2 regions of the Achromobacter sp. NPDC058515 genome follow, and region 2 is predicted to be linked to the other one. Evidence: predicted binding sites of a transcription regulator. Region 2 holds the regulator's gene; the other holds the start of a gene.
The links. The regulator NrdR, encoded in region 2, represses ribonucleotide reductase genes. The targets are predictions, from matches to a motif close to CACNANATNTNGTG.

Region 1: a site for NrdR is predicted at 2,022-2,035, ahead of ACFWP0_RS20895 (ribonucleoside triphosphate reductase). Genes of this name have one in related genera too.

Annotation. Positions count from the first base shown of each region.
Region 1 is NZ_JBHXNI010000013.1:353-7,919, forward strand. Features, by position in the region: gene ACFWP0_RS20895 (ribonucleoside triphosphate reductase) at 21-2,015, opposite strand; gene ACFWP0_RS20900 (DUF3325 domain-containing protein) at 2,174-2,524, opposite strand; gene ACFWP0_RS20905 (PepSY-associated TM helix domain-containing protein) at 2,521-4,131, opposite strand; gene ACFWP0_RS20910 (hypothetical protein) at 4,403-5,017, shown strand; gene ACFWP0_RS20915 (catalase) at 5,028-7,415, shown strand; gene ACFWP0_RS20920 (transporter suffix domain-containing protein) at 7,472-7,567, opposite strand, start outside.
Region 2 is NZ_JBHXNI010000014.1:59,513-67,079, forward strand. Features, by position in the region: gene ACFWP0_RS22050 (LysE family translocator) at 1-330, opposite strand, end outside; gene glyA (serine hydroxymethyltransferase) at 523-1,773, shown strand; gene nrdR (transcriptional regulator NrdR) at 1,979-2,458, shown strand; gene ACFWP0_RS22065 (GlxA family transcriptional regulator) at 2,504-3,466, opposite strand; gene ACFWP0_RS22070 (cysteine hydrolase family protein) at 3,486-4,049, opposite strand; gene ribD (bifunctional diaminohydroxyphosphoribosylaminopyrimidine deaminase/5-amino-6-(5-phosphoribosylamino)uracil reductase RibD) at 4,227-5,369, shown strand; gene ACFWP0_RS22080 (PrkA family serine protein kinase) at 6,222-7,567, shown strand, end outside.

The sequences.
Region 1 (7,567 bases), on a different contig from region 2:
GCGGGGAACAGGCCCCGGCGCTAGGCCGGGGCGCAGCACGCGGATTGCCTGGCGACAAGTTCGGCGTCGCATTTGGGGCAGAACTCGTGGTGGCCGGCCAGATAGCCGTGATTCGGGCAGATCGAGAACGTGGGCGTCACGGTGATGTAGGGCAGCCGGAAGTTCGACAGCGCGCGGCGCACCAGCTGCTTGCACGCGTCGGCGGAAGACACCGCTTCGTTCATGTACAGGTGCAGCACGGTGCCGCCGGTGTACTTGCCCTGCAGCGTCTCCTGCAGCTCCAGCGCATGGAACGGATCGTCGGTATGGCCCACCGGGAGCTGGCTGGAGTTGGTGTAGTAGGGCTGCGCGTCGGTGCCCGCCTGCAGGATGCCGGGATAGCGCTTCCTGTCTTCCCGCGCGAAGCGGTAGGTGGTGCCCTCGGCCGGCGTGGCCTCCAGGTTGTAGAGGTGGCCGGTTTCTTCCTGGAATTCGGTCATGCGCTCGCGCACGCGGTCCAGCAGCCGCACGGCCAGCGCGTGGCCCGCCGCGGTGGTGACGTCTTCGGCGTCGTCCGTGAAGTTGCGGATCATCTCGTTGATGCCGTTCACGCCCAGCGTGCTGAAGTGATTGCGCAGCGTGCCCAGGTAGCGGCGGGTATAGGGATAGAGCCCCTGGTCGATGTAGCGCTGCACCACCTTGCGCTTGGTCTCCAGCACGTCGCGGCCCAGGCCCAGCAGGTGGTCCAGGCGGTCCATGAGCTGCGCCTCGTCGCCTCGGCAGGTGTAGCCCAGGCGGGCGCAGTTCACCGTCACCACGCCCACCGAGCCGGTCTGCTCGGCGGAGCCGAACAGGCCGTTGCCGCGCTTGAGCAGTTCGCGCAGGTCCAGCTGCAGGCGGCAGCACATGGAGCGCACCATGTGCGGCTCCAGGTCGGAATTCAGGAAGTTCTGGAAGTAGGGCAGCCCGTAGCGCGCCGTCATTTCAAACAGGCGCTCGGTGTTGGGATGGTCCCAGTCGAAGTCGGGGGTGATGTTGTAGGTGGGGATGGGAAACGTGAAGACGCGTCCCTTCGCGTCGCCCGCCATCATGACCTCGATGTAGGCGCGGTTGATCATGTCCATCTCGGCCTGCAGCTCGCCGTAGGAGAAGGGCATTTCCTCGCCGCCCACGTAGGGGATCTGCTCCTTCAGGTCGGGCGGGCAGGTCCAGTCGAAGGTCAGGTTGGTGAACGGCGTCTGCGTGCCCCAGCGGCTGGGCACGTTCAGGTTGAAGATCAGTTCCTGGATCGACTGCTTCACGTCGGCGTACGTCATCGCGTCGCGGCGGATGAAGGGGGCCATGTAGGTGTCGAAGGAGCTGAAGGCCTGCGCGCCCGCCCATTCGTTCTGCAGCGTGCCCAGGAAGTTCACGATCTGGCCGATGGCGGCCGACATGTGCTTGGGAGGCGTGGATTCCACCTTGCCGGGGATGCCGTTGAAGCCTTCGGTCAGCAGCTGGCGCAGGGACCAGCCGGCGCAATAGCCGCTGAGCATGTCCAGGTCATGGATGTGGATGTCGCCTTCGCGATGGGCGCGTCCGGCCTGCGGCGCGAAGACGTTGGACAGCCAGTAGTTGGCCGTGACCTTGCCCGCCACGTTCAGGATCAGGCCGCCCAGGCTGTAGCCCTGGTTCGCGTTGGCGTTGACGCGCCAATCGCGCTGGTCCAGGTACTCTTCCATGGCGCTTTCCACGTCCACCAGCGTGTGGCGCAGCGCGCGCAGGCGGGCGTGCTGCTCGCGGTGGACGATGTAGGCGCGCGCGGTGCGCCAGTGGCCCGCCTGGACCAGCGCTTCTTCCACGCGGTTCTGGATGGTTTCGACGCCGGGACATACGTTGTCCGCCAGCGCCGCGATGACCGCGCCGGTCAATGCCTGCGCGCCCGCCAGGTCCAACTCCCCGGTGCCCTGGCCCGCCGCCGCCATGGCCTGCGCGATCTTGTCGCGATCGAATGGAACGACGCGGCCGTCGCGCTTGAGGATGTGTTGGATATGCATGACTGACACCATATGTAGTGGGGTGTGAAAACTCTACCACCACATATGGTGCTCGCGACGGGGCGCGAGCGCAGGATGTCAGTCTTGGTTGATGCGCATCAAATGCGCGGCGCCGGGTGCGAAATGCGCAATCCGGCCCCGTCCGCCCCGGGGGAACTCTAGAAACCGATGCCGACGCCCACCAGCGATATCGCCACCGCCAGCGCGGCCGTGCCCGCGGCGGGGCGCGGCGCCCAGGACAGCATGCCGACCCAAAGCAGGGCGCCGGCCGACAGCCAGCCCAGCCAGGCCACCACGCCCACCGTATTGCCCCACAAGCCCACGCAGGGCAGGATGGCCAGGCCCAGCAGCAGCACGCCGGCGCCGCGCAGCACGCGCGTGTGGCCGGCGCCGGGATCGCGTCCCCAGACCTGGTCGTAGTGGCGCGGCATCGCCAGGCTCAGGCAGGCCATGCCGGCGTAGGTCAGCAGCAGCGCCATCGCGATGGCGAAGAGATCGTTCATGTTCATGCGGCAGCCTCCTGGTTTGCGCGGGGTTTGCGCTGGGGAGGCGCGGTCAGGGGCTGCCTGTGCAAGCGGAGGGCAGCCCAGCCGGATAGTACGCCGAATGCGATTGCGGTGAGTTCCACGCCGGCGCTTTCCCAGTCGCCGCGCGCGATCTGCGCGATCGGATGATCGCCCAGCATGACGAGCGACAGCACCGGCAGCAGCAGGCACAGCGCGGCCAGCAGCGTCAGTTGCGCGATCCAGGCGCGGCGCGGGCTGCACAGCCAGGCGTGGGCCAGCGTCAGCGCCCAGGTCAGAAAGAAGCCGCGCAATTCCCACAGGGCGCGGTTCTCCAGCGCGACCGGCAGCAGGCGGTTGGCCCAGAAGTAGCCGACGCAGGCGATGGCCAGCCCGGCCAGCGCCGCCACGTTCAGCCCTTCGATCAGGCGGTAGGCCCGCGCCGTCGCCGCGCCGAATTCGTTGCCGTGCTTGGCGCGCCGCTTGACCATGAACAGCACCGCGCCCGTGCCCATCATGGCCGCGCCCGCCATGCCGCAAATGAAGTACAGCCACTTGATGGCCAGTCCGCCGAATTGCCCCATGTGCAGGTCCGACATCACCTGGCGCGTCAGCGAGGCGGCGCCGCCGTTCACGCCGCCCGCGGGCCGCATGCGCAGCAACTCCCCGCCGTCCCCGGAAAACTCCGCCATGCCGGTGGTGGCGCTGATGCTGCGGAAGGTGTCGGCGTCCTCGTTCCAGCCGTAGACGGCGATGCGCATGGAGCTGTCTTCGGGGTTGGCGATGACGATGGCGCGCGCGGTCTGGCCGATCAACTGCTCGGCCCGCCCCACGATGGGCTCCAGCGCCGGCATGGCCAGCGCCGCGCCCGTGCGCGCGGTCTTCTCTTCGCCCGTCATCTCGGCCAGGTACAGGCGGGCGGCTTGCGCGCCGGCGCCATAGTGGGCGGCGACAGGGGCGGGCATCAGCACCGCGCTGGAGATCACGATGCCGGTGTAGGCGATCATGAACTGGAAGGGCAGGGTCAGCACCGCCACCGCATTGTGCGCGTCCAGCCAGGACCTTTGGCCCTTCCTGGCGCGGAAGGTGAAGAAGTCCTTGAGGATGCGCTTGTGCGTGACCACGCCCGAGATCAGCGCCACCAGCATCGCCATGGTGGCGAAGGCGACGATCCACAGCCCGAGCCCGGCGTCGTGCAGCGTGTAATGGAAGTTCACGAAGTGCGTGCCGCCCAGGGTGGCGCGGCCTTCGTCGTCATGGTGGTCGTCCAGCTCGGCGCCGGTAAGGGGATCCAGCTCCGCTTCGGCGTACTGGCCGTTCTTGTCGAACCAGTACGCGGTCAGGCCGTTGTCGTGCCCGCGGTTGACGGGCCAGATCTCCCACATGCCCGCGCCCGCGTGCTTGCGCGACATGTAGTCCACGGCCAGTTCGAGCCGCCGCGCCCGGTCGACCGGCTCGGATGCCTGCCGCGCCGCCCGGGCTTCGGCCGCCTGGTGCTCGGGCGTCATCCAGTGCGTGATGGGCTCGGAGAAGACGGCGAGCGAACCCGTCAGGAACACTGCAAACAGCAGCCACGAAAACCAGAGGCCGACCCACGTGTGGAGCCAGGCCATGGACAGGCGGAAACCGGATTTCAGGACGAGCCTCTTGTTGTGGACGCCGCCGCGCGCCGGGCGGTTACGTTTTTATTGAGAATGGTTCCAATTCTAAGCTAATTGGGGTCATGGTTGCGATGGCAAGGAGTTTGTATTTTCTGCGCGCTGGGCGCGCGGCGCGCCCGCCGCGCAGGGCCGGGCACGGCGATTGCTGGCTGGCCGCTTCCATCCCGAATGACCGCTGGGGGCCCGTCGCCGATGCCCCAAGACAGATGCCAAGGAGCACCCTATGAAACGCAAAGCCGGAAACGCCCGACAGATCAAGGAACTGCTGTATCAGGCCCTGGAGACCGAGATCGGCGGCCTTGCCGTGTACGAGACCGCCGTGTCCTGTGCCGTCAACGACGACCTGAAGAAGGAATGGCTGGGCTACCTGGAGGAAACCCGCACGCATCGCCGCGTGCTGCTGACCGTCTTCGAGCAATTGAAGCTGGACCCCGAGGCGAAGTCGCCCGGCCGCGACGTGGTCCGCCATCTGGGCGAATCGCTGGTCAAGGCCATGAAGATGGCGGCAAGCGCCGGGGACCCGGATGCCGCGCAGCTCGTGGCCACCGAATGCGTGGTGCTGGCCGAAACCAAGGACCATGCGAACTGGGCGCTGATCGGCGTCATCACCGAAAAGCACTCCGGCGAGGAAGCCAGGATCCTCAAGCAGGCGTACGACGCCGTGGCGACCGACGAGGACCACCACCTGTATCACACGCACGGCTGGTCGCGGGAACTGTGGATCGAGTCGCTGGGCTTCCCGGCCGTGCTGCCGCCGCCGGAAGAGGTCAAGCAGGTGGAATCCGCCATAGGCGCGTCGCGGGCCGAGCAGGCGCGCGACAAGCTGCTGACGAACTAGGAGACATTCCATGGCAAGCAAGAAACCAGGCAAGGCTGGTCCGAACGCCGCGCTCGACACCGCCTATATGAACACCGATAGCGGCCCGGCCTCCGGCCCCGCCGCCAATGCCGCGCATCCGGCCCTCAAGCGGGCCGCGGCCGTCGGCGCCACGGCCGGCGCCATCCCCCATAACGCCAACAAGGCCGCGGAGTACGGCGAAGAAGCCGCGCGCTGCCCCTACGCGGGCGCCCACGTGGACGCGGTGGACCCGTCCGTCGGGGCCAGTTCCCTGTCCGAGAAGGAAGCGTCGGACAAGACTGGCGACCCGGCCGAGCCGGGCGTCAACGCCGTCGACGGCCGGCTGGCCCGCGTGCGCGCGGACGGCGGCGCCCAGGCGCTGACCACCAACCAGGGCGTGCCCGTTGGCGACAACCAGCATTCGCTCAAGGCCGGGGTGCGCGGGCCCGCCTTGCTGAAGGACTTCATCCTGCGCGAGAAGATCACGCACTTCGACCACGAGCGCATTCCGGAACGCATCGTGCACGCGCGCGGCTCGGCGGCGCATGGCTACTTCGAGTGCTACAAGCCGCTGACGGACCTGACCGCCGCGTCGCTGTTTGCCGAAAAGGGCAAGCGCACGCCGGTCTTCGTGCGGTTTTCCACCGTGGCCGGCGAACGCGGCTCCAAGGATACGGCGCGCGACGTGCGCGGCTTCGCCGTGAAGTTCTACACCGACGAGGGCAACTGGGACCTGGTGGGCAACAACATTCCGGTCTTCTTCATCCAGGACGCGATGAAGTTCCCGGACCTGGTCCACGCGGTCAAGGCCGAGGCGCACCACGGCATGCCGCAAGCCGCGTCCGCCCACGACACTTTCTGGGACTTCGTGTCGCTGATGCCGGAATCCACCCACATGCTGATGTGGGTCATGTCGGACCGGGGCATTCCGCGCAGCTTCCGGATGATGCAGGGCTTTGGCGTGCATACCTTCCGGTTCGTCAACGCCAAGGGCGAATCGCGGCTGGTCAAGTTCCACTGGAGCCCTGTTCTGGGCACCCATTCGCAGGTGTGGGACGAGGCGGTCAAGGTGTCGGGGGCAGACCCCGACTTCCACCGGCGCGACCTGTGGGAAGCCATCGACGCCGGCAACGGCCCCGAATGGGAGCTGGGAGTGCAGGTGTTCACGGACGATCAGGCCGACGGATTCAGCTTCGACGTGCTGGACCCGACCAAGATCGTGCCCGAGGAACTGGTGCCCGTGGTGCCGGTGGGCCGGATGGTGCTGGACCGCAATCCCGACAATTTCTTCGCGGAAACCGAGCAGGTCGCCTTCTGCGCCGCGCATATCGTTCCCGGCCTGGACTTCACCAACGACCCGCTGCTGGCCGGCCGCATCCATTCCTATGTGGATACGCAGATCTCGCGGCTGGGCGGCCCCAATTTCCACGAGATCCCGATCAATGCGCCGCTCGCGCCCGTGCACAACAACCAGCGCGACGGCATGCACCGGCAGGCCATCCATCGCGGGCGGGTCGCCTACGAGCCCAACTCGCTGGCGGGCGGCTGTCCGTTCCAGGCGGGGATGGACGGCTTCGTGCCGTTTCCCGAGCCGGTCGCCGGAGACGAACTGCGCGGGCATCCGGAAAAGTTCGCCGAGCACTACAACCAGGCCACGCTGTTCTACAACAGCCAGACGCGCTGGGAACGGCAGCACATCATCAATGCCTTCTCGTTTGAATTGAGCAAGCTGACGGTGCCCCCCATCCGGCAGCGGATGGTGGCGTCCCTGCGCAATGTGTCGGACGAACTTGCCCAGGCGGTGGCCGATCAGCTGGGCATGGCCTTGCCGGAACCCTTGCCGCGCGCGATCGAGAAGCCGCCCAAGCCCGAAGTGGAGGTGTCCCCGGCGCTGTCCCTGACCGCGCGGCCCGGCGACGGCGGCGTGGCCACGCGCAAGGTGGCCATCCTGGTCGCCGAGGGCGTGGACGGCAAGGCGGTATCCGCCGTGGCCGACGCGCTGATCAAGGCGGGCGCCGTGGTGCGGCTGGTGGGGCAGCGCATCGGGCCGCTCAAGGCCGATGGCGGGGGCGCGCTGGACGCCGACGCATCGCTGGACAACCATCCCTCGGGCGTGTTCGACGGGGCATTGGTGCCCGGCGGCGCGGCGGCCGTGGCGCGCCTGCAGGCGGACGGGCGGGCGCTGGAGTTCCTGCGCGACGCCTTCCGCCATGGCAAGACGCTGATGGGCATGGGCGAGGGCGCGAAGGTATTCGCGGCCGCGGGCATCGAGCCGGACCCGGACGACGGCGGCCTGCTGCTGGGCGATGCCGCCGCGGACAAGGGCGCGGCCGCTTTCATCGAGGCGCTGGGCAAGCACCGGCACCCCGAACGGGAGACCGCGCCGCCCAAGGTTTGAGGCGGCGCGCCGGCGGACCTGGGCCGGCGGCGGCATCCGCCGGCCGTCCGCCGCGCCTAGACCGAGCGGACGAACAGCGCGCGCAGCTTGTTCCAGAAGTCGCCGCCCAGCACGAAGAAGCTGGCGACCAGCATGATGTCGCCCAGCAGCTG
Region 2 (7,567 bases):
AAAGATCGAGCCCACCACGCGGTTGAGCCATACGACGATGCGGGGTTGGCGCAGCAAGCCGCGGGCGCGGCGGGCAAGTGCGCCGTAGGTCAGCAGCGACACCAGCGACATGGCCATGAAAATGCCGGTCAGGATGAGGAACTGCGGCAGCAGCGGCTCGTGGGCATTCAGGAACTGGGGAAACAGCGCCGTGAAGGCAGCACGGTCCGCAATCCGCCGGCCGCGCCGTTGCGGATGGCGAGCATGGTGGCGGGGCCGGGACTGATGACGCCAGCCGCGGCTACTAGTGAGTAGGTTATGAGCGTGGCGCTTTGCATGAAAGTTTCTCAAGTCGGGTTGAGAGCGGTTTCCGGAGGCGGGGGAATGCCGTGGTTTTCACGCCCGTCCGGCGCATTTTGCCCGGGTTCGGGGCATTTTGGCGGCAATTGATTCCGCCCGACGCGGTAAACTACTCAGCATTCTCCGGGTTTACCCACCCGATGCAGTTTTCTCCTCTCTTACCGCCTCAGGAAACCCCCCGTCATGTTTGACCGCAACCTCACCCTGTCCAAGGCTGACCCGGACGTTTGGGCCGCCATCCAAAAGGAAGACGTTCGCCAAGAGCAGCACATCGAGCTGATCGCTTCGGAGAACTACGCCAGCCCGGCCGTCATGGAAGCCCAGGGCACGCAGCTCACGAACAAGTACGCCGAAGGCTACCCGGGCAAGCGCTACTACGGCGGTTGCGAATACGTGGACGTGGTCGAACAGCTGGCCATCGATCGCCTGAAGCAGATCTTCGGCGCCGAAGCCGCCAACGTGCAGCCCAACTCGGGTTCGCAGGCGAACCAGGGCGTGTACATGGCCGTGCTGAAGCCGGGCGACACCGTGCTGGGCATGAGCCTGGCCGAAGGCGGCCACCTGACGCACGGCGCGTCGGTCAACGCCTCGGGCAAACTGTACAACTTCATCTCGTACGGCCTGGATGAAAACGAAGTCCTGAACTACGCGCAAGTCGAGCAACTGGCCAAAGAGCACAAGCCCAAGCTGATCGTGGCGGGTGCGTCGGCCTACGCCCTGCACATCGATTTCGAACGCATGGCCCGCATCGCCCGTGAAAACGGCGCGCTGTTCATGGTCGACATCGCCCACTACGCCGGCCTGGTGGCTGGCGGCGCCTACCCCAACCCGGTTCCGCACGCCGACTTCGTCACGTCGACCACGCACAAGTCGCTGCGCGGCCCGCGCGGCGGCGTCATCATGATGAAGGCCGAGCACGAGAAGATCATCAACTCGGCGATCTTCCCCGGCATCCAGGGCGGTCCGCTGATGCACGTCATCGCCGGCAAGGCCGTGGCCTTCAAGGAAGCGCTGGCGCCCGAGTTCAAGGACTACGCGCAGCAAGTGGTCAAGAACGCCAAGGTGCTGGCCGACACGCTGGTCAAGCGCGGCCTGCGCATCGTCTCGGGCCGTACCGAAAGCCACGTCATGCTGGTGGACCTGCGTTCCAAGGGCATCACGGGCAAGGAAGCGGAAGCGGTGCTGGGCCAGGCCCACATCACGGTCAACAAGAACGCCATCCCGAACGATCCGGAAAAGCCCTTCGTGACCAGCGGCATCCGCCTGGGCACGCCGGCCATGACCACGCGCGGCTTCACCGAAGCCGATGCCGAGCTGACCGCCAACCTGATCGCCGACGTGCTGGACAATCCGCGCGATGAGGCCAATATCGCCGCCGTGCGCGCCCGCGTCAACGAACTGACCTCGCGCCTGCCGGTCTACGGCAAGAAGTAAGCAATCGGCCCTGAGGCGGAGCCGGTCTGCGCCTCAGGATCCCGGACAAAGGGACGGCTCCGCAAGGCGCCGTCCCTTTTTTGCGCGGTTGGCGAGCGGACTGGCCCATACTATTAGGGACGAATTCGTCCATATTGGCGCTACCCGCGGGGCGCGTCGTTACAATATGCTCAATTATTGCCATCAGCGCCTTTAGGGAACACACATGCGGTGTCCATTTTGCGGCAATGCCGAAACGCAGGTCGTCGACAGCCGGGTGTCCGAAGAGGGCGACGCCATACGCCGTCGCCGCCGCTGCCTGTCCTGCGACAAGCGGTTCACCACCTATGAGCGGGTGGAGCTTGCCATGCCCTCCGTCGTGAAGCGCAATGGCAGCCGCAGCGACTACGATCCCGCCAAGCTGCGCGGCAGCCTGAGCCTGGCGCTGCGCAAGCGGCCAGTCAGCACCGAGGACGTGGACGCAGCCGTTGCCCGCATCGAAGAGCAATTGCTCGCCAGCGGGCTGCGGGAAGTGCCCACCGAACATATCGGCGAGCTCGTCATGAACGAACTGCGCAAGCTCGACAAGGTGGCGTACGTGCGCTTTGCCTCGGTCTACAAGAGCTTCGAGGACATCGGCGAATTCGTCGAGGCCATCCGCGAAATGCAGGGGCCGCTGCTGCCGGGCAAGCTGCGCAAGGAATAGCCGCCCGCCCGCGGCTGGCTTGCAATGACGGCGCCCTGGCGCCGTTTATTGCATGGGCGCCGCGCGCATGAGGCTGGGCGTCAGCGGCTGGAACTTGCGCCACACGCGGCGCATGTGCTGTGCCGATCCAAAGCCCGATTTCTCCGCCACGCGCTCCAGGTCCAGCCGGGTTTCGCGCAGCAGGTCGCGCGCCAGCGCCACGCGGATCTGGTAGAGATAGTCCATCGGCGTGCAGCCCGCATGCTCGCGGAACAGCCGCGTCAGGTGGCGCGGGCTGGTGTGCGCCTGGTCCGCCAGCGATTGGGCCGACCAGGGCGCCGCCGGGTTGCGCACGACCGCGTCCTGGACCCGGTGCACGCCCGGATGCATGTGGCTGCGGTGGTCCAGCCAGGGCGACAGCGTGGAATCCGAGCCGGCGCGGCGCTGGTAAACCACCATGTCGCGCGCCACTTCGCTGGCGACGCGCGGGCCGCAATGGCGCGACACCATGTGCAGCGCCAGGTCGATGCCCGCCGTGATGCCCGCGCTGCTGACCAGGTTGCCGTCCTCAACGAAGATGCGGTTGTCCTGCACGCGGGCGCTCGGGTCGATGGCGCCCAGCTGTTCCAGGCAGGAGTGGTGCGTGGTGCATTCGCGGTGCCGCGTGAGGCCTGCGGCGGCGGCGAACAGCGCGCCCGCGCAGACGGTCATCAGGGTGAAGCCGTCGGCGGGGTGCCTGATGGCCAGCCAGTCCACGATGGCGCGCGCGTCCGGGTCGTCCAGGCGGGTGTGCTTGCCCACCACGCCGGAAATGATGACCAGCGCATGGGACGGCAGCGCCGCGGGCAGGGCTTGGACATGCGCCAGATGCAGGCCGGGAATGCCGCTTTCGACGTCGCGGGAAGGGCCGCAGAAGTGCTGTTCGAAAGCGTCGGGGCAAAGCTTGTTGGCGACGCGAAAAGCTTCCGCCGGACCCGCCAGGTCCAGCAGGACGATGCCCCGCGACAGCACGAAGTACACGGGAATCATGCGCGCCTCCCGCGGCGGGCTATGCCGCCAGCGCGTCGGCGGCGCGCACGACGCGGGCAAAGCGGCCTTGCAGGACCAGTTCGGTGTGGTCGCGGATCTCGGCCGGCGTGTAGTGCTTGCCGGACGGGCTCTGCATGGCGAAGGTGAGGGTGGCGTCGGTGGGAAAGAGCACCTTGAAGCCGGCGTCGCTGGCGTGGCGCGACGTGGTTTCGCAGCACTGCTCCGTGCGGATGCCGCTCACGATGATGCCTTCGATGCCGTGTTCAAGCAGCCAATCGTGCAAGGTGGAGCCGTCCGCAGCCTTGGCGTACAGCGAAGAATGCACGGTCTTGTGGAACACGGCGGTGGGGGAAATCCGCAGTTCCTTCAGCGTTCTGACGTGCCCCGAGGCCAGCGAAAACGGGTTGGCGGGGTCGCTGGACGGGCTGGTGTGGAACACCTGCAGCACCGGAATGTCCCGGGCGGCGGCCGAATCGATCAGGGGCTGGATCTGCGCCAGGAACGCCGGATATTCGGATTCATCCCAAAACGGACGCTGGCGGAAAGATTCTTGTACGTCGATGACGATCAATGCCTGTTTCATGTCCGGCCTCCTGGCCTGCGAATTTAAAGGGATCGGAGCTATTTTTACCCCAATCGGCCGCCTTCGCGAGCGCGATCCGAGACCGCTGGCGGCCCAAAACGGACATCCGGGGACGGCAACGGGTCCGCGCAGTAACGGCGTGTCTTGCCGGCGCGTGGCGGACATACAATTCCTGGCATGAAGACTCCAAGCGACACCGACGACCTTTTCTGGATGCGACGCGCCCTGGCGCTGGCGCAGACCGTCATGTACACGACCGCGCCCAATCCCCGGGTCGGTTGCGTGATCGTGCGCGACGGGCGCGTGCTGGGCGAAGGGGCGACGCAGCCGCCCGGCGGCCCGCACGCGGAAATCCGCGCGCTGCGCGACGCCGAGGCGCGAGGCGAGTCGGTCGCCGGCGCCACGCTGTATGTCACCCTGGAGCCTTGCAGCCATTTCGGCCGCACGCCGCCCTGCGTGGACGCGGTGCTGGCGGCGAGGCCGGCGCGCGTCGTGGTCGCCATGGGCGACCCGAATCCGCTGGTCAACGGACAGGGGCTGGCGCGCTTGCGCGACGCCGGCATCGAGGTGGCCACGGACGTCTGCCGCGAAGAGGCGCTGGCCGTGAACGCCGGCTTCATCTCCCGCATGAGCCGCGGCCTGCCTTGGGTGTGGATGAAGATGGCGGCCTCGCTGGACGGGCGCAGCGCCCTGCACAACGGCATGTCGCAATGGATTACGGGGCCCGAGGCCCGCGCCGACGGGCACCGCTGGCGAGCGCGCAGTTGCGTGGTCCTGACCGGCATGGGCACCGTGCTCAAGGACGATCCCCAGCTCAACGTGCGCGGCGTGGATACGCCCCGCCAGCCGCGCAAGGCCGTCGTGGACGGCCGTTTCGAGATCCCCGAGGACGCCCGCCTGTTCGACGGCGCGGAAGTCATACTCTTCACCGCGCGCGACGACGACGCGAAAGCCGAGCGCCTGGCCGCCAGGAACGCCCGCGTGGTGTGCCTGCCGGGCGACACGCCCGGCAGGGTCGACCTGCGCGCCATGATGCGCTGGATGGCCCGGGAACAGTTCAACGAGGTCCACGTCGAGGCCGGAGCCGGACTCAGCGGCGCGCTGGTCGCCGAGGGCTGCGTGGACGAGCTGCTGCTGTACCTGGCGCCCGTGCTGCTGGGCGACGCGGCCGGCATGGTGCGCCTGCCGATGCTGGAGCACCTGGACGCCGCCCGCCGCTACGAGTTCGTCGAGGCCGGAAGGGTCGGGGCCGACCTTTGCGTGCGCGCGCGCGTGGCCGACACCTGGCAAGCGCTGATGCAGCGGGTCGCGCTGTCCTAGCGGGCCGCAAACGAAGCAATTGAATGCAGCGGAAAGTGGCGGATGAACGCGGGCTTGGCGTGCGTATTTTCCCGCGCGCGAACGCCGCGTGCGCAAGGTTATCCGTGATGGCGCAAGGGGTACTAGCACTCTGCATGCGTGGCTGCCAATTCGCTGCATGCCGCGCGCAGCCTGCATTTGCAGGGTTCGCAAGCCCGCATGGCGGCGTCGTTGAATCCGCGAGCGACGCACGCGCATACATTTGTTGACGCTTGTGTAATCACTATTTTGGTTTATGCGCCAAATGAATTGCCACAAAACGGTCAATTGGCTTTAGCATAGGTGCATGACTTGGCGCTACGCGCTCACGGCCTTCCCGCACAGTGCCCACGCGCCCACGTCACCACGGATTCCCGTGCCGCGTTATCGGCGCTTTTCACGACCGGACCGGCACGCTGCTGAACGAAGACGCAAAGCGCCGTTCAGACCGTCCGCTGCCATCGCATAGCGGGCGCACCGGGTTTACGCCCGGATCATAAGAATCCACCGGGATATCGCTCATCCCTTCAAATGATTGCTGACCATTTCATGCGCGGCCACATCAGGCATGCCGGCTATAGCAATATGCTGAAGGAAAACGAGTGAACTTATTCACGTAAGTTGCATTCCCTGACGGAACTTGTTTCCGACGGGTGCAGCCTAAATGGAAAGGGCCCGATCATGCCGATGGTTGATGTGTGGCGAAAGCAACATAACAACTGGCCAACAATGCTTATGGCGAGATTGTCTAGTAAAGCGCAAGCGCTGAGGCACAATGGGCATGTAGGGACGTATTGGATTTTTCGCGTGTTGTAGGAGGTTTCCGTGCAAAACATCGTCGAAGGCTTCAAGTCGCAGTATGCAAGAGAGCAGGAATCGGAGCTCTCCCTCGAAGAGTATCTGAACCTCGCCAAACGCGATCCCATGGCGTACGCCAGCCCCGCTGAGCGCATGCTGGCCGCGATCGGCGAGCCTGAAATCGTGGATACGCGCAACGACCCACGTCTTTCCCGTTTGTTTTCCAACCGGACCATCCGGCGCTATCCGGCGTTCCAGGAGTTCTACGGCATGGAGGACGTGATCGGACAGATCGTCGCGTTCTTCAAGCACGCCGCACAGGGACTGGAAGAGCGCAAGCAAATCCTCTATCTGCTGGGACCGGTGGGCGGCGGCAAGTCGTCCATCGCGGAACGGCTCAAGCTGTTGATGGAAAGCTATCCCATCTATGCCTTGAAGGGTTCGCCGGTGAACGAGTCTCCGCTCGGCCTGTTCCATCCGGAACGGTTCGGCGACATGCTTGAAAAGGAATACGGCATCCCCCGGCGCTACCTGAGCGGCATCATGTCGCCCTGGGCGGTCAAGCGCTTGAAGGAGTTCGACGGCGACATCTCGCAGTTCCGCGTCGTGCGCCTGAATCCGTCGGTGCTGCGCCAGATCGCCATCGCCAAGACCGAGCCGGGCGACGAGAACAACCAGGACATTTCTTCGCTGGTCGGCAAGGTCGACATCCGCAAGCTCGACCGCCACTCGCAAGACGATCCGGACGCCTACAGCTATTCCGGCGGCCTGTGCCTGGCCAACCAGGGGCTGCTCGAGTTCGTGGAAATGTTCAAGGCCCCGATCAAGATGCTGCACCCGCTGCTGACCGCGACTCAGGAAGGCAACTTCAAGGGCACGGAGGGCTTCTCCGCGATTCCGTTCAACGGCGCGATCCTCGCCCACTCGAACGAGTCGGAATGGCAGACCTTCCGCAACAACAAGCACAACGAGGCGTTCCTCGACCGCATCTACATCGTCAAGGTGCCTTACTGCCTGCAGGTGTCGGAAGAGGTCCGCATCTACGAGAAGCTGCTGCATCACAGCTCGCTGTCCGAGGCGCCGTGCGCGCCGGGAACGCTGGACATGATGGCGCAATTCTCGGTGCTGACCCGCCTGAAGGAACCCGAGAACTCCAGCATCTATTCGAAGCTGCGGGTCTACGACGGCGAAAGCCTGAAGGACGTGGATCCCAAGGCCAAGGCCCTGCAGGAGTACAAGGACTACGCCGGCACCGACGAAGGCATGAACGGGGTGTCCACGCGTTTCGCGTACAAGATCCTGTCCAGCGTCTTCAACTACGACCAGACGGAAGTGGCCGCCAACCCGGTGCACCTGATGTACGTGCTGGAGCAGCGGATCGG